4 regions of the Lysinibacillus sp. FSL W7-1291 genome follow, and region 3 is predicted to be linked to each of the others. Evidence: riboswitches for the same ligand, from Rfam matches in the RefSeq annotation. Region 3 holds a riboswitch; each other region holds the start of a gene.

Region 1 (6,160 bases), 520 kb from region 3:
TTGCATTCGCCGCTTCAATATATTGTGGTGATTTTTCTCGATTCCGCCAATCCTCGTCTGTTAGCTTCCAAGATTTATAAGGGTTTTCTTCACGTTCTTTAAAGCGTTTTAATTGCTCTTCATCTGAAACATGTAGCCAGAACTTAATAATTATGTAATCTCCCGCAGTTAAAATTTTCTCGAAATTATTAATTTCTTCATACGCACGAGACCATTCATCCTTTGTTGCAAAGCCTTCGATACGCTCTACTAGTACACGTCCATACCATGAGCGGTCGAAAATAGCGATTTGTCCATGCTGCGGTAATTTTCTCCAGAATCTTTGTAAATAGTTATAGCGTAATTCATGTGGCTGTGGAGCTGAGATAGGGTGTACCACATAACCGCGCGGATCTACACGTTCAATCAATCGTTTGATCGCGCCACCTTTACCAGCAGCATCCATTCCTTCAAATACTAAGATTAAACCTATTTTGTTTTTTAGTAAAAACTGCTGTGCATTTAACATTTCATATTGGAGTACTTTTAATTTCTTTTTATACATCTTTTTATCTAGTTCAATGGATAGGTCTAGGTTTTTCAAATTTTGTGCCATGAAACTTCACTCCTTTTGGTTGGATATTCTTATTGTACTAAAGAAATATATGGATGCCTATTGAGATGGTAAATTGTAGATATTACGAGCAAAACAACACGATACATTGTTGAAAGTTTCCGTTATAATAAAAATAGTGACAGCACTATACTTATTTGTCTTTTCCCTATAAAATCTAACACGAAGGGAGAGGAAAACATGCCTCGGTTTATCTTGATGACAATTTCTTATCTTGTCTCACTCATCCTAACCTTTTCATCCTTTTTCGTGAATATCAACGGTCAATCTATGCTAGAAATCGCTAATCGCTTTTCTGTAGTATTTGCACCAGTTAGTGTAAGTCATGTAATTTGGATTCTTATTTATTTTTTACTCGGTTATTGGTTAGTTATGAATATCAAAAAGACAACTATGAAACAGTCTGCGCTTTTTAGCTGCATAAATATATTGCAAGCATTGATGATATACGTATGGCATCATGAGTTATTTATTGTTTCACTTGGCATTACATTACTCTTAGTCTTGTATTTATTTATGTTGTATAATACGTACCCTCTTCATGACAAAGCAATGTCGGGTCGTATTCCTTTCTCCATTTATTTTGCATGGATGACATTTATTTTTATTACGAATATCAGTTTTACGTTAACGGCTTATGGTTGGAACGGCTTTGGTCTTAGTACGCCTCTTTGGGCAGTAATTTTGCTGACATTAGGTGGAGCACTTGCGCTACATATCCGTTTCCATCACTTTGATATTTTGTTTCCTAGTGTTTTTATTTGGGCTTATATAGGAATCGCCTTACATAATGGTTTTGATGAGCTACTTGTCACTACCGCCGCCTTCTTTTTATGTGGTGTTCTCTTTGTTGGTATTTTATTTATTAAAAAAAATCCTGCCTACCAAAAATAAATTGGTAAGCAGGATTTTTCATTTCATTGCATTCTATTCTTCGTCTAATGATGTTAGGATAATCGGTTTATCTTTTGTTACAATGACTGAATGTTCAATTTGAGCTACAAGTGATTTATCAGGTGTAATGAATGTCCAACCATCACCAGCTTCTACAATATGCTCTGCCTTCGCTGAGATAAACGGCTCAACCGCAAGCACCATACCTTCTTTCATAATTGTAGAATCCCATGCATCATAGTAATTTAAAATGTGATTCGGCTCATCATGTAAAGATTGACCTAAACCATGACCAGTTAAATTCATAATAACAGTTAAGCCATTAGCATTCGCCTCACGTTCAACTGCCTTACCAATTTGATTTAATTTAGACCCAGCCTTTACCTTTGTCATTGCTCGATCAAAGGCGCTTTTGGCAACGCGACATAGCTTTTCTTTGTCCTCATAGCCATCACCAACCACAAATGAAATACCAGTGTCAGCAAAGTAGCCATTTAATGAACCAGAAACATCGATATTTACAATATCCCCTTCTTGAATAACACGTTTTCCGGGGATACCATGCGCCACTTCTTCATTGACACTAATACATGTATACCCAGGGAAATCATATTCTCCCTTTGGACCAGATATCGCGCCAGCCTCTGCAAACATACGGCCAGCAATTTCATCTAGCTCCAATGTTGTAACACCTGGTTTTGTGGCAGCTTTCATCGCTTCACGAATTTCAGCACAAATGCGTCCTATTTTTTTAAAAGCTTCAATCTCTTCTTGCGTTTTTACAATCATGTATAACGTCCCTTTCATCTAATATCTATACTTTAATATAACATAACTTGTTATGCGTATAACGATAAACGCTTTAAATATTGTATGCTTCCTTACTTTGCGAAGTGCGCAAAGAGTTATTTGCGACAAAAAAGCCCCTTCACAAATGTGAGGGGCATGTTTTATGCTTTTCTTTGCATTAATTGTGGAGCAGCTGTGAATAAAAGAACGCCTACAATTGCCGTTAAAATAGTTGCTGGTAGCATATATGTACCATTATAGATGATGGAATAGATCCATGCATTTTGATCGCCAGCATATTCTGCAAAAAATACAGCGCCAGCCATCGTGTGGGCTGCATATCGTAAAAAGCCCGCAAGTACCGTACCTAATATAATGTAAAGTGCCATTTTTGTTTTGTTGGCATTTTTGGCAGCCGCCAACACGGGTCCACGCACAACCGCCGCTAATCCTACAACTGTGAAAGCAACACCATAATCAAGGAATCCTTGTAGCCAGTGCACAATCGTAGCACCAAACATGGTTTGCATTACACCCACGAGTAATCCAGTTGTTAGCCCTGCTACTAAGCCCCAGCGAAATGCTATTAACATAATAGGTACCATGACTAGACTAACAGAGCCACCTTGTGCCCATACTTTAAAGGAAACCTGATCAAGCACAAGACCGATTGCTGCAAATATCGCAATCTCCACAAGCATTAATAGTCTTTTTTTGTCCATATATATTCTCTCCTTTGTTCCGATGTAGGATACAAGAGCAGGAATAGAAATGCGCTGATATGTCTCTTTCTGACACCTTTTTATTCCCTCAAGAATGAAAAAACGATGCCAGGACAGAGCCTCACATCGTACTAGTGTCGGTTTCTATCCACATCCCTACGCAAGCGTTAACTTACAGGTTCAAAGAGTCAAGGCATTACGTGCCCAGTCTCAGCTGACATCATCAGCTCCCCTTGTGGTCGTTACATCTGAATTTATTTGAACATTCTCATTGTACGCAAAGGATAGAAGGATTACAACCTCTTCCATATATTATTTTTTTGAAACTTTGCTGTTTTTCATGCGTAAATATTACAAAAGGAGGTACAACTATGGAGAACCAAAAAATTTTATCTGCCTTTAGTTATTTAAGTATTTTCTTCGCCCCTTTTATCGTCCCATTAATTGTGTACATTATTACGAAAGATAGTGACGTAAAAAGACATTCAATTCGTGCACTTATCTCTCATTTAATTCCTTTTGTTTTCGGCATTCTGTTCTTTATTGTCTTTGTTTTTTCTACATTTAATTTGGATCCAACGTCCGGCAATAATACGATGTTGATTATTTGGTTCGTTTCGTTTGCCATTTATGCCATCGTCTCACTAGGAATTGTAATATGGAATATTATTCAAGCTGTTCGTGTTATTCGTTAATGTTTCATTTTTAAGCGAAACAGGTAGTAGTAATTGTAAAAGGAGCTGTTTTTGAATGAAAGTATCAAATGTTGTGAAAACCGCCGTAAAATTAGCACCTATTGTTATTCCTATCGTGAAAAAAGTAATGGCTGCAAAAAAAGGGACAACACCTACAGCCACCCCTCGAAAAAAATAAACAGCAGGCGTATTCCCTTGTTTTGGAAATACGCCTTTTATTTATTTCACTTCAAAGTGGGTTTGACTATGTCCATTCAATGTTTTTTCTACATGTAAGACCGCTGGCATCGCTGATTTTAATTCAGGCACATGAGAAATCACGCCAATCATACGACCAGAATCCTGTAAAGCAATTAATGTATCAATTGCTTTATTCAAAGATTCCTCATCAAGCGAGCCAAAGCCCTCATCAATAAACATGGTTTCAATATGAATATTCCCTTGGAAGCTTTGAATGACATCTGCCATTCCTAAAGCAAGACTTAAGGAAGCATTAAATTTTTCGCCACCGGATAATGTTTTCACATCACGTAATTGATCCGTATAGGCATCATATACATCAAGCCCAAGCCCACTTTGCTTCGCATGCTTTTCTAGTCTATCAGAACGTCTAAGCTCAAATTGACCATTTGATAAGTGATAAAGACGAATATTAGCGGCATCGGTAATTTGGTCTAAGTAATTAATTTGAATGTATCGCTCAAAGGACAGCTTTTTCGAATTTTGTCCGTTTAATAATCCATAGAGTTCCTTTACTCGACCAGCTTCTTGTTCAAGTAACTGAAGCTCTCTCGCTGTTTCTTCCACTTTTTTTATAAAGCCCTGGCATGCTTGTGCAAAACCATTCATCTGTTGCAAACGTTTAAATGCTTCCTCATACGCTGTACGAAGTTGTTCTACTTTTGCTTCCATCATCACTAAATCTTGCTTCTCTTTCCCTTGAAGATACATAGCCCCTTCAGTTATTTGGATTTTCAGGGTATGTACCTGTAAAGCATAGTCACTGCATACTTTGCGAAGTGCCTCCAATTGGCTCGCACTCCGTTTGGCAGCTGCGTATTCCTCATAGCTGTCAAAGCCGATTTCCTGCATGCTTGCTGAAAATTGCTGCCGCTTTTCATTCATTTTGAGCTGCAATTCCTCAAAAGATTGTTTGGCGATTTCTACAGTTAGTTTTGCATTACTTGTCGCTTCTTTTACGACATGCAAATTTTCTTGACTCTCTTGCCATGTTTTTTGCAAATCCATTTTCTGTTTACTAACATCCGTAAGTTGTTGCTTTAATTGCTGTAATGTTGGTAAATTGGCTGGCATCTGCTTGAGCTGTTCTTCTACAACCGCTTGTAATCTTGTCCATTCTTTCATGTGCTCAGCTAAATATTGCTCTAATTCCATCTGTTTATTTCTAAGCTGCTCTATTCTATCACGTTGATGCTTTAGCTTTAATCGCATATCTGCTAGTTGATGATGGACAACTTTTAAGCTCGCAATCTCTTGCTCCGTCTTGTGTAAAGTAGCGATGAGCTGTGCTTGGTCTTCTTGTTTAATATGCTGTGCTTCTAGCTGCTGATATGTATCTTGAAGAAGCTGTTGCGTAGATGACAAAAGTGCTGCCTTCTCTAGATACATACGCTCGTCTGAAGAAGCCTTCACTCTTAACGTTTCCACTTGAGCAAGTTCAATAACTTCCAGTTGCTCTTTATGTGTTTTCTCGTGAGTCATACTGCCACAAACAGGGCAAGGCTCCCCTTCCTTTAGCTGTTCCGCTAAAATACTAGCCTGACTTGTCAGCCACCGTTGCTGCAATAATAGAAGGGCCTTTTTACTTTCTTGATAGTGAATGTCTGAGGCAGCTACGTCCTGCTGTGCTAACTCTACGGCACTTTTATATTTCTCAGCTTGTTTGACTAAAGCTACCTGTTCACGTAGTTTCGGTAACTGTTCTAAGTAGCTTTCATATGGCTCAACCTGTTTTTCATAGCCTTCCATCGTTTGAGAAAATTGCTGCAATTGCTCTTGTTCTTTTTCCAATAACGTCAGGTTATCAGCCACCGCCATTTTTGCTGTTTCAACATACTGCTCAGCTATTTGCAGCTGCTGCACGTTGTTTTCATAGGCCTCGCATTTAGGCAATGACGCTAATAATTGCAATTCCTGCTGCAAAATTTGTTGACGCTCAGGCTCTTTCGCCTCTTCTACCCTATATTTTTCTTGGGCTCGCTGCAGTTGCTCTTCTGTTTGCTGATGCTTAACTTGTGCTTGCTGAAAAGCTTGTTCCTTTACATTAAGTTCAGCACGTAAATCAATGCATTGTTGTTCAAGTAGCACAAGTCGCTCTGCTTGTTCTGCTAAAACAATCTCCTGCTCCTTCGCGCTATATGCGTCCTGCTCTTGTAACAGCATTTGTAGTCGCTGCTGTCGATTCGCTTGCTCATCAAATTGCTCAT
Region 2 (6,160 bases), 990 kb from region 3:
GGGATTTCGGCTGGCTATGCAACAGATATTCCCCCGCATGCGCTAGATGAAGTGCTAGATGCTGTGTTAATGCGCTTAGACAAGCCGAACGTGACAGTAGATGAGTTGATGACTGTGATTAAAGGGCCGGATTTCCCGACAGGTGGGATTATCCAAGGGGTAGATGGCATCAAAAAGGCTTATGAAACAGGTCGAGGTAAAATCATTGTCCGTGCGCAAGCCGTAGTAGAACCGATCAAGGGTGGCAAAGAGCAAATTGTCATCACGGAATTACCATATGATGTGAATAAAGCGAATCTTGTGAAAAAAATTGATGAGCAACGTGTAGATAAACGTTTAGAGGGTATTGCGGAAATCCGAGATGAATCAGACCGTACAGGCTTACGTGTTGTAATTGAGCTGAAAAAAGATGTTCCGGGAAAAGGAATCTTACAATACCTATTTAAAACAACAGATTTACAGGTAGCTTATAATTTTAATATGATTGCTATTCATAATCGTCGTCCAACGATGATGACATTGCCATTATTGCTAGATGCCTATATTGCGCATCAAAAAGAAGTGGTGACGAACCGTTCGATTTATGATTTACAAAAGGCAAAGGATCGTTCTCATATTGTAGAAGGGTTAATTAAAGCACTCTCCATTTTAGATGAAGTGATTGCGACAATCCGTTCTTCTAACGATAAGAAGGATGCGAAGCTTAATTTACAAGCGAAGTTTGATTTTACAGAGGTACAAGCCGAGGCGATCGTTAGCTTACAATTATATCGTTTAACGAATACAGACATTACAGAGCTTCGTCAAGAACAAGACGAGTTAAATAAGTTGATTGCGAAGCTAGAAGGAATTTTACAAAGTGAAGCCAAGCTTGTACGTGTCATTAAACAAGAGTTACTAGAGATTAAGAAACGCTTCACAGAGCCACGTCGCTCGAAAATTGAGCAGGAAATAGAAGAAATTAAAATTACGCTAGATGTCCTTGTGCCAAGTGAAGAGGTTGTGGTGACGGTGACAAAGGATGGCTATATTAAACGTACATCCACACGTTCACATGCCGCTTCCAATGGTCAGGATTTTGCGATGAAGGATTCGGATTACTTATTGTATGAAGCAACCTTAAATACACAGCATCATCTGTTACTGTTCACAAATCGAGGCAATTATATTTACCAGCCTGTTCATGAGCTACCTGATATTCGCTGGAAGGATCTTGGACAGCATATTTCAAGTATTGTGCCAACAGGGGAAGATGAGTCTATTATTGCAGTGTATGGCTTTGAAACATTCGAACAGCCAAATACGTATATTTTAACAGCTACAAAAGATGGTCAAATTAAACGCTCCCCACTGGCAGATTATGCGGTGACGCGTTATTCGAAGCCAATAAAAACAATGAATGTTAAAGCGGGCGATGCGATGATCTTTGCATCGTTTGTGACAGATGATGTGGAACTGATGTTAACAACGGATACAGCCTATGCGATTCGTTTCCCACTGGAAGAATTACCAGTTACAGGGGTGAAAACAGGCGGTGTCAAAGGCATCACGCTAAAGGATGGAGAAGCCTTAGTCGGTGTCAATGTGCTACAGCCTGATGCTACACAATATGTGGTAATCGTCACACAGCGTGGAGCCGTGAAGAAAATGAATGTTGCAGAAGTTGAAGTGGCAAGTCGTGCAAAACGTGGTCTAAAAGTATTAACAGAATTAAAAGCAAATCCTCACCGTATTGTGGCAGTTATTCAAGCAACGAATGAGGAGCAAATAGTGATTGAAACGGAAAAAGGTGTACAAGAGCTCATTGATGTCCAAACATTGACGCGTGCTGATCGCCATTCCAACGGTTCGTTTAAAGTGGATATTGCAACAGATGGGGCTATTTCCCATGTTTTAACGGCTAAAAAAGAACAGAAACTAAGCTAATGATAAGCCCAGTCTCTTAGGAGTGCTGGGTTTTTTTACGAGAGCAGTCGTTAGTCAAAAATAGCATCTTGTCATTTTAGCGTAACTATGGGTATAATAATCAACGAAAAGTTCATAGCACAAGAATGTAGGGGGGCTAGTAGTTGCTAGCTGAGATTGTGTCCGATAGACGCTGACCCTTTGAACCTGATTTGGCTCGTACCAGCGTAGGGAACATCTATTCAAAAAAGCAAAGTTTTGAAGATTGATTGCAATACGTCTGGGAGGAATCCTAGGCGTTTTTTTATGTTTTCAAGCAATATCTTGCCAAACGCATACGCTTTCTTTCTGGTGACAACATTCAACCATGAACACTTTCACATTATCAACTGGGAGGACTTCGCATGAAAAAATGGTTATTTATTCTAGTGGCTGCACTTTTAACGTTAGTGGGCTGTAGTGACAAGGAGGACAAGCAGGCTACTGATCAGCTGAAAAAAGTATCAGTGGTCTTAGATTGGACACCAAATACGAATCATACAGGGCTGTATGTCGCAAAAAAACTCGGTTATTTTGAGGAGCAGGGCTTAGATGTTGACATTATTATGCCTGGGGAGGCAGGAGCCGATCAGCTTGTTGCTTCTGGAAAGGCAGAGTTTGGTGTGAGCTATCAGGAAGGGATTACACAGGCTCGTGTGCAAGATGTGCCTCTTGTCTCCATTGCTGCTATTATTCAACATAATACATCTGGCTTTGCTTCTATTGCATCAAAAGGTATTACATCACCAAAGGATTTCGAAGGTAAAACCTATGGCGGTTGGGGGGCTCCACTAGAGCAAGCTGTCCTACAATCATTGATGCAAACAGAAAAGGCAGACATTCATAAACTAGATATCGTCAATGCAGGAGATTTAGATTTTTTCACGATGATGCAAAAGGATATTGATTTTGCTTGGATTTATTACGCGTGGACAGGTATTGAAGCTGAGCTACGGGGTGAAAAGATTAATATGCTGTACTTAACAGATTATAGTGATCAGCTGGACTATTATACACCTGTTCTAGCTACAAATGAAAAAATGATCCAGGACAATCCTGACCTAGTTCAAGCGTTTGTGGCGGCTGCATCGAAGGGCTATGAATACGCCATAGCACATCCAAGTGAGGCGGCTGATATTTTAATAGAAGCGGCTCCCGATTTAGATCAAGCGTTAGTGCATAAAAGTCAGGAATGGCTAGCCGATAAATATCAGGATGATGCCAAGCAATGGGGAGAGCAAAAGCTTTCTGTATGGGAAAACTATGCAAAATGGATGTCTAGCAACAACGTGTTAGAGGGCGAATTTAATGCGAAACAAGCCTTTACAAATGATTTCTTACCTAAAAAGGAGGCCAAATAAGATGGCGAATTCATTAATCAGTGTTCAAATCATTCCAAAAACAGAGAAATTTGAGGATGTTATACCGTATGTCGATGCGGCGATTGCTGTGATAGATGCTGCTGGTGTGAAATATGAGGTACATCCGTTGGAAACGACGATGGAAGGTGAGCTGTCAATGTTGCTGCAAATCATTGAAAAAATGAATGACAAGATGATTGAGCTTGGTGCTATCAATGTCATTACACAAGTGAAAATATTATATCAGCCAACTGGTATAACTATGGATACATTAACGGAGAAATACCAGTAATGAAACAAGCTTTGCAAAAGGGAAGGACGATTATTTTTATCGCCTTCCTCTTATTCGTGTGGGAGCTCATTGTGCATGTGGCTGAAGTTCCTCATTGGTTATTACCTGCACCAAGTAGTATTTTGTTGGAAGCTTTTAAAGCCTATCAAACCTTTTTACCACATGCTTGGGCTACGATGCAATTAGCCTTATTAGGACTTGCCATTGGCATTGCCTGTGGATTAATGGTGGCGATTGTCTTGCATCGATTTACATTTATTCGGGAGTTGTTTTATCCGATTTTAATTATGTCGCAAAATATCCCTATTCTTGTCTTAGCGCCATTGCTCATTATTTGGTTTGGCTTTGGTTTATTACCAAAGCTCATCATTATTTGCCTCGTGTGCTTTTTCCCCATTGTTATTGCGGCAATGGACGGATTTCGGCAAACAGCACCTGAGTTAAAGCATTATTTTGCCATGGTTGGTGCTACAAAGGCGCAAACTTTTTGGAAGCTCGAATGGCCTCATGCATACCCAACGATTTTTTCAGGTGTAAAAATTGCTGCGACGTATAGTGTGATGGGCGCTGTTATTGCGGAGTGGCTTGGTGCAAAAAAAGGAATAGGCGTTTATATGACCTTAGCACAGTCCTCGTTCCGCACTGATCGTGTATTCGTAGCCATTTTTGCGATTGTTTTATTAAGCTTACTGTTGTTTAGCAGTATTCGCTTACTTGAAAAATTCATGGTGAAGGGGAGAGGCTATCATGCTCAGCATTCAAAACATCGCTAAATCCTTTGATACCCTGCAAGTGCTTGAAGATGTATCCTTTGACGTTAAAGCTGGAGAGTTTGTGGCCATTGTTGGTCCCTCTGGCAGTGGTAAGAGTACCCTTTTTCAATTAATTGGTGGCGTTTCTACGATTGATCAAGGGTCCATTTTATTAAATGAAGAGGACATTCAGCGAAAAAGAGGAACGATTGGTTATATGCCTCAGCAGCCTTGTCTACTACCTTGGCGCACGATTTTAGAGAATGTCACACTCGTAGAGGAATTACAGCATCAACCAAATGCTGAACGTGCTATAGAGTGGCTTGAAAAGGTGGGGCTTGGTTCATTTATCCATGCTTATCCAAACGAATTGTCAGGCGGCATGCAACAGCGTGTATCTTTTATACGTGCGATGGTCAGTGATAAGCCGATTTTATGCTTAGATGAACCATTTTCTGCGCTGGATGAATTCACCAGACTGGAAATGCAAGCGTGGCTATTATCCATCTGGGAAGCCTATCGTAAATCAATACTATTTGTCACGCATAGTATTGAGGAAGCACTCTTTTTAGCGGATCGGATCCTTGTTTTAAGCAAACGTCCTGCGACGGTTAAAAAGGAAATCATTGTGCCTTTTGAAAGACCCCGAAAAGAGGAAATTCGTCATTCAGCAACGTTCACCGAGTTAAAGCAACAATTATTTATGTACTTACAAGAAGAAAAGGGTGATATGTTTGTTGATTGATGCTCATATTCATTTGGATCAGTATCGAGATGAGGAAATTCCAGCCTTACTTGAAGAGGTAGAGACGGTGATTGCGGTTAGCATGCAGTTGTCGTCCTGTAAAAGAACATTGCATTTATCGAATAACTATCAGCCAGTGAAAGCCGCTTTTGGCTTTCATCCAGAACAGCCTTTACCAAATCCAAGCGATGAGGAGGCATTATTTGATTGGATCCGTTCACATAAAGAACATATGGTAGCTGTTGGTGAGGTCGGTTTACCTTATTATTTAAGACAACAGCAAACGATAGATGACCGACTCTATGTGGCTCTATTAGAGCGTTTTATAGTCTTGGCAAAGGAATTGGATAAGCCAATAGTGTTACACGCTGTCTATGAGGATGCTAGCATCGTTTGTGATTTACTTGACAAACATCAGCTTCGCCAAGCACATTTTCATTGGTTTAAAGGGGATGAGGCTGTGGTGAAACGCATGATTCAGCATGGCTATTTTATTTCGATCACCCCTGATTGTTTGTATGAACAAGAAATTCAACAGTTGATACAAGCTTATCCCATTGAACTAATGATGGTAGAAACGGATGGTCCTTGGCCTTTTGAAGGACCGTTTACAAATAAGCGTACATCTCCGTGGATGATGCATTCGACCATTGAGGTCATAGCGTCCATCAAGGGGTTGTCGACACAGGAAGTGGCTCAAATTATCACGCAAAACACCAATGCCTTCTATCGGCTTTAAAAGAAAAAGCAGTATAGGGAACGTTAGTCGTCCTTATACTGCTTTTTATGTTTTGTGAAATCATGATCGAGTTTCTCATTCTTTGTTTTTGTTATGCGCTCGTGTGTACTGAAGGATATAGATTGACGGTTTTTTTCAACATCCTTGCCGACAGTTCGTTTAACATGCATCCGTTTCTTTTTAGCCCTTGATTGTGACATGAGCATAACCTCCAATCTTTTTCTCATTCTATAGTAGCGAATAGGGAAGAAAAAGTAAAACCTCGTAAGCGAGATGCTTACGAGGGTGTTGAGTGATTAGTGAGATACGTCCTGTACAGAAATACCT
Region 3 (6,160 bases):
GGCATCCACTGGGTTTACCAATAAATCTTCTAAGGCATCTTGACGGTATAAGGAAATAGGCTGTTCTGTTAAATCAGCAGTAGCAGCAGCAAGACGAATTAATAGCTCGTCAACCTCTACGCCTGTCGCTTCCACTTTTCCATCTAATAAATTCATGACTGTTAGTAGTAAATTCCCCGTACCTACGGCTGGGTCCATAATTGACATTTTTTCGTTTGCAAGGCGCTCTTCAAATATTTGCTCCACAAAATAGCCAACTAGTAACCCTAACGTATCAGGTGTCATTTGATGGTTTGGCTGCGACCCTTTGCGCATTCCTTTTAAAATAGCGATTTGAATAGCTTTGCGAATATCCTCTTTTGTTGCATCCTTTTGTGAAAAATTCACTTCGCCATCAAGCCATGCCTCAAGACCATCTAGCAACCCTTCTAACAATGTTAAATCTTGTTCTTTTTCGATCTTTTCAGCATGCTCATTTAGCAGACCAAATAATTTCTCGATGTTTTCCATATTTAAACTTCCTTTCACGCAGAAAAGAGCCGTGACAAACTCTCGTCACAGCCCCTTTGTCTAGTATTATCTTAGCCTAAAAGCAGCTCATTATGCTAGTGCTTTAACAGCTGCAATGGCCGCTTCATAGTTTGGATGATCTGTAGCTTCAGGTACATATTCAACATATGTTACTTTATTATTTGCATCCACAACGAATACTGCACGTGTCAGAAGACGTAATTCTTGAATGTACACGCCATACGCTTCACCAAATGAAAGATCGCGGTGATCTGATACAGTTTGCACTGCATCAATACCTGCTGCACCACACCAACGCTTTTGAGCGAATGGAAGATCGACAGATACTGTATAAATAACTACATTGTCACCCAGGTTAGCTGCTTCTTCATTAAAACGGCGTGTTTGTGCATCACATACACCAGTATCTAATGATGGTACAACACTGAATAGACGAATTTTGCCTTCTGAATCATTTAATGTTACAGGTGATAGGTCATTCGCTAATACCGTAAAATCTGGAGCTTGATCGCCCACCTTTACTTCATTTCCTACTAGTGTTACTGGACCATTTTTAAATGTTACTTGTGCCATATAAACGCCTCCTTATTTCATATGTACATAATATTACTAAATGAAGGGAATTAATTGCAACTAAGATAGCTTACTTTAGAAGAACTAGCTTAGAAATAGGAAAGACTGTCTCGAATTAGGAGACAGCCTTTTGTTTATTGTTCATTTTTTTCCTCTAGCTTGGCTAGTTCTATTTTTTCCTCTTGCACAGTCGTTTCTATCTGCTCTTGCTGTTTTGGCAAAGCGGCTGGTGCTGGATCCTTTTCAACAAAGACTTTTTCGTGCACCACTGCTGTATCTGCAAAATAATCATGTAACCCTTGATTTTCTGGTAAAATGACTACCAAAATATACAGAGGCATAAAAATATTATTGATAATGCGGCCAATCCAATCACGGAATAACACATCTGACCAAGTAAGCTTATCATGCTTTAATGAAATAACACGTAAGCCAAAAACCATTTTTCCAAGTGTTTGCCCAAAGAACTTTGTCATCAGTACAAAATAGCTATAATAGAGGATCGCTGTGATGATTGAAATCGGTGCATACCAAACAGATTCTGATAAGGACCAATCCATTAGATAAAAGATAGGATTGATAAGTATTCCAACTACAGCAGAAATAATGAATCCATCTAATAAAAATGCCCAAAACCGAATCCAAAAACCAGCCGTTTTTAAAGCATAGTTTTTATGCTTTACTGACTCATCTGGAGCGTTCATAAGAAAGCCATTTTCCATAGAGGGTGAACCTTGCATAACAAATTCATTGTTTGTCATTGTACTCCCTCCTTAGTATTCCCCGTATAAATACATCATTTTCGGTGCACTGTAGTCGGTCATAATTTTCATTAGCATTTTTTCTTCTGCAGATGGACCAAACATGGAGCCAATTTTCATCCCAACGTATGATTGCCAGCCTCCCATATCGTACGCATACTCAAATAAAGCAGCATCTTCCAGTCCATAATCTGCACGTAGAGCAGCGATGGCTGCTTCTTCATCACCAATTTCATCGATTAAACCTGCTTCAAGCGCTTTTGTGCCACCAAGAATACGACCATCTGCAACCTTCTTCACTTCTGCTTCAGACATATTACGTCCCTGCTCTACAATGTCTACAAATTCTTCATACGTTTCATTAATCATATCCTGCATCATTGCACGTTCTTCTGGTGTCACTTCACGCATTGGGCTTAGCATATCCTTATGCTCCCCTGATTTAAACGTTTCAAATTTAACACCTACTTTTTCAGCCAATGCTTGGTAGTTAATGGATTGCATAATGACGCCAATTGAGCCTGTTATTGTATCACGATGGGCAAAGATTTTATCTGCAGGTGCTGAAATATAATAACCACCTGATGCTGCCATCGAATCCATCGATACATAAATTGGAATTTGTCGTTCTTCTTTAATTTTTAGCAGCTTTTTATAGATTTCTGCTGATTCTTTCACACCACCACCTGGTGAATTGACGCTTAAAACAACGCCCTGTATCGAATCATCATACAAAATATTATCCAATTGCTCTAAGAAAAATGTATGATCATAGGCAACTGGTTGCCATAATGTACTTGAGCCGATATCTTGAATCGCTCCATCTACCTTTAAATAAGCAATTCGCTTATCAAAATTGTCCCCTTCAATGACATTTTCATATACATCTAAATTATTCCCAGCCATCAAACTATCAAAATTACCTAGGAAATCTGCTTTAAATAGGGCAAAAATGGTGTTAATTCCTAATGAAAATAGTAAAAGAACACCTGCGACTACTAAAGCAACCCACCTTTTTACATTCATGTCTTTCCGCCTCCTCAACACGTAATACGAATGACTTGCTTATTTGTTTCATTTTTTTGCAATAATATGCAAAAAGCTTGTTGCTATTTATTTCCTCATATTACCTTACCTAAAAAAATAAAAAAAATCAAAGTCCATACCTTTGCATGAACTTTGATTTTCGACATTATTTCCTAGGAAATGATGATGAATGGCATTGCTTTGTTTCTTGCTGTCGTAATTCAACTCGTCGAATTTTTCCAGAGGATGTTTTGGGTAGCTCTTCGACAAATTCAATAGCACGTGGATATTTATATGGGGCAGTCAATGATTTCACATGACTTTGAAGTGTTTGAATAAGTGTTTCATCACCAATTTCACCATTACGAAGAACAATAAATGCCTTTACAATATTTCCTCGAACTTTATCTGGACTGGCAATGACAGCAGCTTCTTTCACAGTTGGATGCTTCATCAAAGCATCCTCTACTTCAAAGGGACCAATTGTATAACCCGAGGAGATAATGACATCATCTCCTCGACCCTCAAACCAAAAGTAGCCATCTTCATCTTTGTAGGCACGATCTCCTGTTATATACCAATCACCACGGAATTGTAAATTTGTACGTTCAGGATCATTTAAATATTTTTTAAAGAGAGCTGGTGTTTCACGATGAACAGCAATATCACCCACCTCTCCCACTGCAACAGGATTGCCGAAATCGTTAATAATATTAACGGTGTTGCCAGGAGTAGGTTTTCCCATTGAGCCAACTCGCGCCTCCATCCCTACCATTGTACCAACAAGTAATGTATTTTCCGTTTGACCATAGCCATCTCGCACTTGTAAATGGAATGTTTCTGAAAATACGTTGATAACCTCACTATTTAACGGTTCACCTGCTGATACAGCTTGGCGAATTGCATGTAAATCATATGCGTGTAAATTTTCAAGTGATGCCATAAAACGATATTCAGTTGGTGTACAGCATAATACATTGATTTTGAATTTTTCAAGCATTGCCAAATAGGAAGCAGCATCAAATTTACCTTTGTAAACAAATGCAGTAGCACCACTGCCTAATGTAGCGAGAAAGGGACTCCATATCCATTTTTGCCATCCAGGTGCTGCTGTTGCCCAAACAATATCATTTTCTTGTACACCTAACCAATGTGGTGCTGTTGTTCGTAAATGAGCATAGCCCCAGCTGTGTGTATGTACCGCTGCCTTTGGGTTACCTGTTGTGCCGCTTGTATAGGCTAAAAATGCATTATCAGTACTTTTTGTCGGGGTCGGATTTATGTAAGTTGTAGGTTGATGGTGCATTTTTTCTAGTAAAGGCTGCCAAGGCTCATGTGCTTTCCCTATGACAAATTGCTGTATGCCCTGTAAATTTCCAACTTCATCAAATTGTTCAATATAGGGCTCATAGGCAACAACCCCTTTAGCATTGGCGTGATGAATGCGATACTCAATATCTTTTGTTCTTAACATTTCTGAGCTTGGAATGATGGTTAAACCTGCTTTTAATGCTGCAATATAAACAATATATGCTTCCACTGAGCGTGGTACCATCACTAAAATCACATCACCCTTCGTTAAACCTTGTAAGGTGAAAACATGTGCTGCTTGATTCGCTTTTTCCATCAAATGTGCATATGTAATAAATTGTACAGCTTGATTTTCTTCATAAATAATTAAAGCATTTTTCGTTGCATCCTGAGCATATTTTTCAATTTCCTCTGTTATGTTATACCATTCTGGTGCAACTAAATCTTGTCTTTTCATGGCAGATGCCCCCTTTTGCTATGACACATTATAAAACTCCTTTTTCAGTATTTTCAATGGTTTGCGCTTAATTTAGGTAAAGTCATGACAACTATCATACCTAGCTATATGGCATCAGTCACGTTTTGTCGATAGGAAAACTAGCTATTGAACACAAATGAAAAGTATGGTACATTTTGGTCAACTAAAAGCAAAATTGCAGGGGGACTCGAAAGAGTTGAGAAGGTAAAACCTGACCCTTTGAACCTGTTAGTTAATACTGACGTAGGGAGCAACAGACATCGATTTTTTCAGATGAAAGGCTCTTTTTCGTGTATTTTCACATAAAAAGAGCCTTTTTGCATGCTTACGTCCATCCACAAAGGAGGACTAAAATTAAAATGATATTTCAAACAATTCGTCAACAGCAACCACTTATTCATTGCATCACAAACTATGTGGTGGCAAATTTCCAAGCAAATGGTTTATTAGCATTAGGTGCTTCGCCCGTTATGGCTGACGATAGCCAAGAGGTTGAGGAAATGGTAGCAATGGCACAAGCATTATTAATTAATATCGGGACACTCAATACTCGCACCAAAAACGCCATGCTGTTAGCAGGAAAAAAAGCTAATGCACTTGGCATTCCAGTTATATTAGATCCAGTTGGGGCAGGGGCTACAACTTATCGCAAGGAAACCGTTCAATACTTACTTGAAAACATACAATTTGCCGTAATTCGCTGTAATATCGGTGAGCTTGCGGCTATAGCCAATGTAGATTGGCAACAGAAAGGTGTAGATAGTGGTCATGGCTCCATGTCACTGGAGACGGAAGCATTACTAGTGGCACAACGATATAATTGTATCGTTATTGTAACAGGTGAACGTGATCTTATAACAAATGGTGAGCATAGCCAGTGGATAGCTGGTGGCCACCCACAAATGACAGAGGTCACTGGTACTGGCTGTTTACTTAGTGCGCTTTGTGGTGCTGCCTATGTCGCAGGTAACAAGCCATACAACCAATTAGCAGAAACACTCACTTACTATAAAAAGGCAGCAGTACTAGCTTCTGCATTCACTGCAGATATCGGTGATTTTCAAATAGCTTTGCTTAATGCTATACATCGTTTATCAAAGGATGGTGAAGCATCATGCATATTGTAACGACGATTGCTGGATCAGATAGTGGTGGCGGTGCTGGTATACAGGCTGATTTAAAAACATTTCAGGAATTAGAGGTGTTCGGCACTTCCGTTATTACAGCTTTAACTGCACAAAATACAACAGGCGTGACAGGTGTTTTCCCCATTGACATTTCGTTTGTGGAAAAACAATTTCAAGCGTTAGTCGAAGATTTTCCGATTGCTGCAATGAAAACAGGCATGCTTTATTCCTCTGGTATTATCCAAGCCATCGCACGCATGATCGGTGAATTAAACATACCACTAATTGTGGATCCCGTGATGATTGCAAAAGGTGGAGAAAGCTTATTACAGCAAGAAGCTATTGAGGCGTTA
Region 4 (6,160 bases), 1.5 Mb from region 3:
CGCACCGAAATGTCCATTCCGTACTTTCCATCGTGATGGTGCAATGCGCTTTGACGGCAACCTCGGTTCTACATTAGGCTATGAACCAAATAGCTATGGTGAATGGGAGCATAATCTAGACCATAAAGAGCCTGAATTACGCATTGATGGTCATGCAGGTATTCACGACTTCCGTGAAGATGATAACAATTACTTTGAGCAACCAGGTAAACTGTTCCGTTTAATGACTACAGAAGAGCAACAACGTCTATTTGAAAATACAGCGAATGATATGGCTTCTGTTGAAGAATTCATCAAACGCCGTCACATCCTTCACTGCTATTTAGCTGACCCAGCATATGGTGAGGGTGTCGCAAAAGCGATGGGTCTTTCGTTAGAAGGTATGGACCTTACAAACCCATATGTAAAACAACCAACTAACGTTTAATAGTCCACTTATTATTGATATCCAAATTCAACTTTTACTCCATGTGAATCTGTCATTCACATGGAGCTTTTTTATGATTAGAAAAGGCTTATGTCTATACTTTGACATAAGCCTTCCTTAGTGTTGAAAAACAAAACAGTCAATTGAAAGGGAGAAATGGATTTCCGTTGCAGGCTACTTGCTTTCCTGTGGGCGAGCGCCGAGCCGCTTCCTCCGCTACCGCTCCGTGCAGGGGCTCGCCTGTCTCGCTATCCCACAGGAGTCAAGTAGTCTTCCACTCCAACCCACAAAAATGGTACCTTTTTAGCAAAGGTTTTCAAATAAAGTGAAGGTTTTTGCTACTTATTTTATGGAGGATGATTGTCATTCATCACTTCTCCATATTGAAAATAAGAGCCTATCCCCTCTAAGAATACAGATAATGGGCTATTTGATCGCTATACTACTATGAAAAAAAGTAAAGACACTTTGCAGAATGGTTGATTGGAGTGGAGCGAGCGTAAGTGAGTGAAGTGGCTCATCGGACGCCCCCTGGAAAGGGCGCTGGCGGAACGGAAATCAACCTCTCACCTTGCAAATTTGCTTTTTCTGCCGTTGACATCATCTTTTTTCAACAACATGAAAGGCTTATGTCTATACTTTGATATAAGCCTTCCTTCATTATTGATAAATCTGACTCCCCGCTTTTTTAAACTCCTCTGCCTTTTCCTGCATACCTTGATGAATAGCTTCAGTCGTATTTAAATCTTTTTCTTTAGCATAATTACGAATATCCTGTGAGATTCTCATACTACAGAATTTAGGGCCACACATTGAGCAAAAGTGCGCTGTTTTCGCCCCCTCTGCTGGAAGCGTTTCGTCATGATATTCAACCGCACGTTCTGGATCTAATGATAGATTGAATTGATCACGCCAGCGGAATTCAAAGCGTGCTTTTGACAATGCATCATCCCGTTGTTGTGCACCTGGGTGTCCTTTCGCTAAATCAGCTGCATGGGCAGCAATCTTATAAGTAATAACTCCTACTCGAACATCCTCACGATTAGGTAAGCCAAGATGCTCCTTCGGTGTCACATAGCAGAGCATCGCTGTACCAAACCAGCCAATCATCGCTGCACCAATAGCTGAGGTAATATGGTCATATCCTGGCGCAATATCTGTTGTTAATGGGCCCAATGTATAGAAAGGCGCTTCCTTACAAACTTCTAATTGCTTGTCCATATTCTCCTTTATCAAATGCATCGGTACATGACCTGGCCCCTCTACCATCACCTGAACATCATGCTTCCAAGCGATTTGTGTTAATTCACCCAGCGTTTCAAGCTCTGCAAATTGGGCCTCATCATTGGCATCTGCAATGGAACCTGGGCGTAAGCCATCTCCTAAAGAAAAAGCAACATCATATGTCTTCATAATTTCACAGATTTCCTCAAAATGTGTATAAAGGAAATTCTCTTGATGATGAAATAAACACCACTGTGCCATAATTGAACCACCACGTGACACAATGCCTGTTACACGATTTGCTGTAAGAGGTACATAGCGTAAAAGAACACCCGCATGTATCGTGAAATAATCAACCCCCTGCTCTGCTTGCTCAATGAGCGTATCACGATAAACTTCCCACGTTAAATCCTCGGCTATGCCATTTACTTTTTCTAAAGCCTGATAAATGGGCACCGTTCCCACTGGCACTGCAGCATTTCGAATAATCCATTCTCTCGTTGTATGAATATGTTTACCAGTCGAGAGATCCATAATATTATCGGCACCCCAGCGTGTAGCCCATGTCATTTTCTCAACTTCTTCTGCTATTGACGACGACACCGCGGAATTTCCAATGTTTGCATTGATTTTCACATGGAAGTTACGACCAATAATCATCGGCTCTGCCTCAGGGTGATTAATATTAGAAGGCATAATAGCCCGACCTGCTGCAATTTCTGAACGAACAAATTCAGGATCCATGTTTTCACGTATCGCCACAAACTCCATTTCCGGCGTTATCATTCCATTTCGTGCATAGTGAAGCTGTGTTACATTTTTACCCCTTTTTGCACGTAAAGGCTTCCGCTCCAATTCAGGGAAAACATTTTCTTTAATGCGCGGATCATCAACACGACGAAAACCGTTATCCTCAGGTTTAATCGTACGCCCCTCATATTCCTCAACATCTCCTCTTTCTTCTATCCATGCACGTCGCAAAGTAGGCAGACCCTTTGTAATATCAATGTGATAATTCGGATCTGTGTATGGACCACTCGTATCATATACTCGAATAGGGGCATTTTTTTCATCCCCAAAGCTACCAGTCGTTGGGCTTAATGCGATTTCACGCATAGGTACTAAAATATCTGGACGTGATCCTTCCACATACACTTTTTTGCTTCCTTCAAAGCTAGACATAATCGTAATGTTCTTTTCACTAACTACTGACATGAGCTACTTCTCTCCCTTAAATGTAATTTGATACAAGGACCGAAAATCTAGCTCACTCCAACAAATAAAGAAAGGCCGAATCCAAAATATTTTTTTGGATCCGGCCATGAATGTAAAGGTCTAGTAATTGCACACGACATACGATGCAATAGCTTCTTAACTTTCCCACGCTGGTATGAGCCAGATCAGGTCCAAAGGGTCAAGAAACTTCTAAGCGTTTCCCTCTCAGCCTGACTCATCAGACTCCCCTAGTTAATACTATTTAGTTTGATGCTAGTGTAGCAGATATTTCTAAGAGATGGAAGTTTTCCATTCAATATTTTAAAATTTTCATCCAACTAAGTAAATAATACTTCCGCAAGATAAATCACGATCGTTACTGTTAGACAGCTCACAATGGTTGAAAATAAAACAGTTTGCGCAGCTGTAGCTGATTCCACATCGTATTCTAATGCTAGACTAGAGCTATTGCGAGATGTTGGGAAGGCACTGGCTATAAACAGAGATTGTGCGACAACTCCATCTAACCCCAATACATAAATAATGACCAATGCTACAGCTGGTCCGATAACTAATCTTGTAAAACAGCTAACAAAAACAGTTTTATTAAACATAGATTTGATTTCAAGCTGTGATAATTGTGCGCCTAATGTAATTAAGGCTACAGCAATAAATCCATCTGCGACATGCTCTACAGGTATTTTGATAAACTGCGGTATACCAATATTAAAATAGTTCATAGCGACACCAATAATTAGCGCATGAATAATGGGCATTTTAAAGAAATCTTTGATGATTGTCATACCCGATTTCGTAGAGGAAATTAAATTGTACAAACCATATGTATAAGTTGTCATATTTTGAAATATAACGAGCATGACCTGAATGGCTACACCAATAGGTTGTGTTACAAAAATCATTTGGGCCACTGGAATACCATAATTTCCAGAGTTAATGAGCACAACACTATTTTTAAAGACGGCTGCCTCCGTTTTGGCCAAACCAAGCCCTTTCGCTAAAAAATGACTGAGTATCATTTGACTCCCAATAAAAAGCACAATAAATAACCCGACTTCTCCCAGAACAGACAGCTCTACACGTGTTTCATATAAATTCACAAAAACAGCGGCTGGCATAAAGCAATATGTAATAAGCTGAGACAATGCTTTTAAGTTAAAACGAAATTTCTTTTGTAGTATAGCGCCAAGTACAAGCAACACTAAAATAGGTGCAACAATTTGAAAGAAAATCATTCCGAGATACATCATATTGATGACCCCCTTCCCTTCATTATAGTAGTGCTGAATGGCTAACAGGTCAATGTCTCTTCCCTTCACCATTAAGAAAGACTGCCTATATATTTTAGGCAGCCTTTTTCTTTACGCTAGCTTAAATCGATTTACGACTTCTTGCAGTTCATTTGATATATCATTCATATTTTGAATAGACTCTGCTACTTTTAGTAACTCTCCTTGTTGATCCATTGCAGAAGCACTTACTTGTTCAGCAGAGGCAGCTGTTTCCTCTGAAATAGCAGATATACTTTGAATAGCCATAATTGCTTGATTTTTATGCTCTAACATACTAGATAACTTACTCATTAGTTCACTAATGGAAGCTGCAATTGAACGTGACAAGTCACTGCTATCTTTAAAGGCCATTTGTGTGCTTTGTACGGACTCATTTTGAGAATGCATTAAATCTGCATTCGAAGCAATAACAGCTACTGTCTGTTGGGAATTTTCGAGAATACTTTCTACCGTACTCTTAATAATTTCTGTTTCATTTTTAGATTGCTCTGCTAGCTTTCTTACTTCCTCTGCTACTACCGCAAACCCTTTTCCATGTTCGCCAGCACGAGCTGCCTCAATACTTGCATTTAAAGCTAACAGATTCGTTTGCTCTGTAATGCTTTGAATAGAAGCGATGATTTGATTAATATTGGCAATGTTAGAAGCTAATGATTCCATTTGCTGTTGAATACGCCCATTCATCTCATTTGTTTCTATATTATGTTCACGTAAACTATTAACCTCATGCAATCCCTTTTCTGTCGTTGCACTTGTTTTATGAGATAGCTCATCCATCTCATTGGATAGTGACGTAATGGCATCAATCTGATCAGATAGATCCATCATTCGATAATTGGTTTCTTCAGTATCCTCTGATTGCTTCGATGCACCTTGTGCAATTTCATTGATTGCTACTGAAACCTCTTGACTTGAAGCTACTATTTCATTAAAGACCTCATGCACTTGATTAGAAGATTGGTTCAATAATGTCGTAGAATTTAGCACTGTTTGTATTGCACTATTGGTTTTATCCAGCATATTATTATAAGCCAGTGCAACTGCACCAATCTCATCAGACTTAATATATTTCTCCTCTACTCTTTGTGTTAAATCCCCTTCTGCAGCTGTTTCAATGGATGCACGCAAAAATTGGAGTGGCTTTAACTGTTTGTAAATGAATAGCACACTTGCAACTGTCATCAAAACAACCATAATAATAGAAGAAATAATTGTAAATACAAAGACGTGGTTGTATGTCTCTAGAATTTTTGATTCAGGCAATACAATTTGAACAGTCCACGTCTCGTCAATATCCTCTAAAATCATTGGGGCAAATACATTAAATGCCTTTTCCTTAAACTGGTTAGAATCAACGTACATACTTGTAAGCTCATCATTTTCCATGGTCTTACTAATACTTGTCCAAGCTGGGTCCTCTTGCATATTGCGCCCATCTAGCTCTTCACCAAAACTGTTGGCTGTCAGTACACCCTTATTCGTAATAATGCCCGCATAACCACCCTCTGGTGCAACAGATTCTGTTAATCCATTTAAAAAATCTATCGATACATCCGCCGTCAATACACCAAAAAACGATCCAGAAGCATTGACTAACGGCACTGAAATGGTTGTCATTAATACGTTCTTTCCATTTACATTGTAATCATACGGCTCCGTTAAAACTGCGCGTCCGTCTTCTTTTGGCACCCAGTACCATTCAGAAACACTTTTATCATCGACCCCTTCAATTAAAGTGGTGCTGATCTTATTATCATCTTTGCTTAGGTATGGTCCAAAACGTTTTTTGGAATCGACTAAAGTAGCCTCTGCATTTGCATCTAACATAATAGAACCCTGCTCAAAGATTGCTCCAACACCAAGTAAATCATCATTGTTAGCTAGATTATTTTCCATAATGTCTAAGACACCCTTGGAAGATAAAGCATTATTCTTCTGCATGCTTTCAATGATTTGCTTTGTTGTTTGCAATGCCGTATTTGCT

Evidence for each region. Region 3 has a riboswitch for thiamine pyrophosphate ahead of thiM (hydroxyethylthiazole kinase). Riboswitches for the same ligand answer to the same signal wherever they lie in the genome.
Region 1: it holds a riboswitch for thiamine pyrophosphate, as region 3 does, so the genes downstream of both, thiT (energy-coupled thiamine transporter ThiT) here and thiM (hydroxyethylthiazole kinase) in region 3, are expected to answer to the same signal.
Region 2: it holds a riboswitch for thiamine pyrophosphate, as region 3 does, so the genes downstream of both, NST76_RS11535 (ABC transporter substrate-binding protein) here and thiM (hydroxyethylthiazole kinase) in region 3, are expected to answer to the same signal.
Region 4: it holds a riboswitch for thiamine pyrophosphate, as region 3 does, so the genes downstream of both, thiC (phosphomethylpyrimidine synthase ThiC) here and thiM (hydroxyethylthiazole kinase) in region 3, are expected to answer to the same signal.

Annotation. Positions count from the first base shown of each region.
Region 1 covers NZ_CP151994.1:3,873,265-3,879,424, forward strand. Annotated here, with positions in the region: gene NST76_RS18860 (polyphosphate kinase) at 1-595, opposite strand, end outside; gene NST76_RS18865 (hypothetical protein) at 794-1,507, shown strand; gene map (type I methionyl aminopeptidase) at 1,541-2,296, opposite strand; gene thiT (energy-coupled thiamine transporter ThiT) at 2,458-3,018, opposite strand; TPP riboswitch at 3,155-3,262, opposite strand; gene NST76_RS18880 (DUF4870 domain-containing protein) at 3,390-3,713, shown strand; gene NST76_RS18885 (hypothetical protein) at 3,769-3,891, shown strand; gene NST76_RS18890 (SMC family ATPase) at 3,933-6,160, opposite strand, start outside.
Region 2 covers NZ_CP151994.1:2,363,703-2,369,862, reverse strand. Annotated here, with positions in the region: gene parC (DNA topoisomerase IV subunit A) at 1-1,926, shown strand, start outside; TPP riboswitch at 2,046-2,156, shown strand; gene NST76_RS11535 (ABC transporter substrate-binding protein) at 2,310-3,305, shown strand; gene NST76_RS11530 (thiamine-binding protein) at 3,307-3,597, shown strand; gene NST76_RS11525 (ABC transporter permease) at 3,597-4,370, shown strand; gene NST76_RS11520 (ABC transporter ATP-binding protein) at 4,345-5,094, shown strand; gene NST76_RS11515 (TatD family hydrolase) at 5,084-5,833, shown strand; gene NST76_RS11510 (hypothetical protein) at 5,857-6,033, opposite strand; gene NST76_RS11505 (sodium/solute symporter) at 6,130-6,160, opposite strand, start outside.
Region 3 covers NZ_CP151994.1:3,351,665-3,357,824, forward strand. Annotated here, with positions in the region: gene NST76_RS16165 (class I SAM-dependent methyltransferase) at 1-510, opposite strand, end outside; gene tpx (thiol peroxidase) at 601-1,104, opposite strand; gene NST76_RS16175 (RDD family protein) at 1,239-1,865, opposite strand; gene sppA (signal peptide peptidase SppA) at 1,878-2,891, opposite strand; gene NST76_RS16185 (acyl--CoA ligase) at 3,058-4,659, opposite strand; TPP riboswitch at 4,850-4,947, shown strand; gene thiM (hydroxyethylthiazole kinase) at 5,040-5,807, shown strand; gene thiD (bifunctional hydroxymethylpyrimidine kinase/phosphomethylpyrimidine kinase) at 5,795-6,160, shown strand, end outside.
Region 4 covers NZ_CP151994.1:245,062-251,221, reverse strand. Annotated here, with positions in the region: gene NST76_RS01150 (catalase) at 1-427, shown strand, start outside; gene thiC (phosphomethylpyrimidine synthase ThiC) at 1,088-2,866, opposite strand; TPP riboswitch at 3,012-3,126, opposite strand; gene NST76_RS01140 (AEC family transporter) at 3,205-4,134, opposite strand; gene NST76_RS01135 (methyl-accepting chemotaxis protein) at 4,246-6,160, opposite strand, start outside.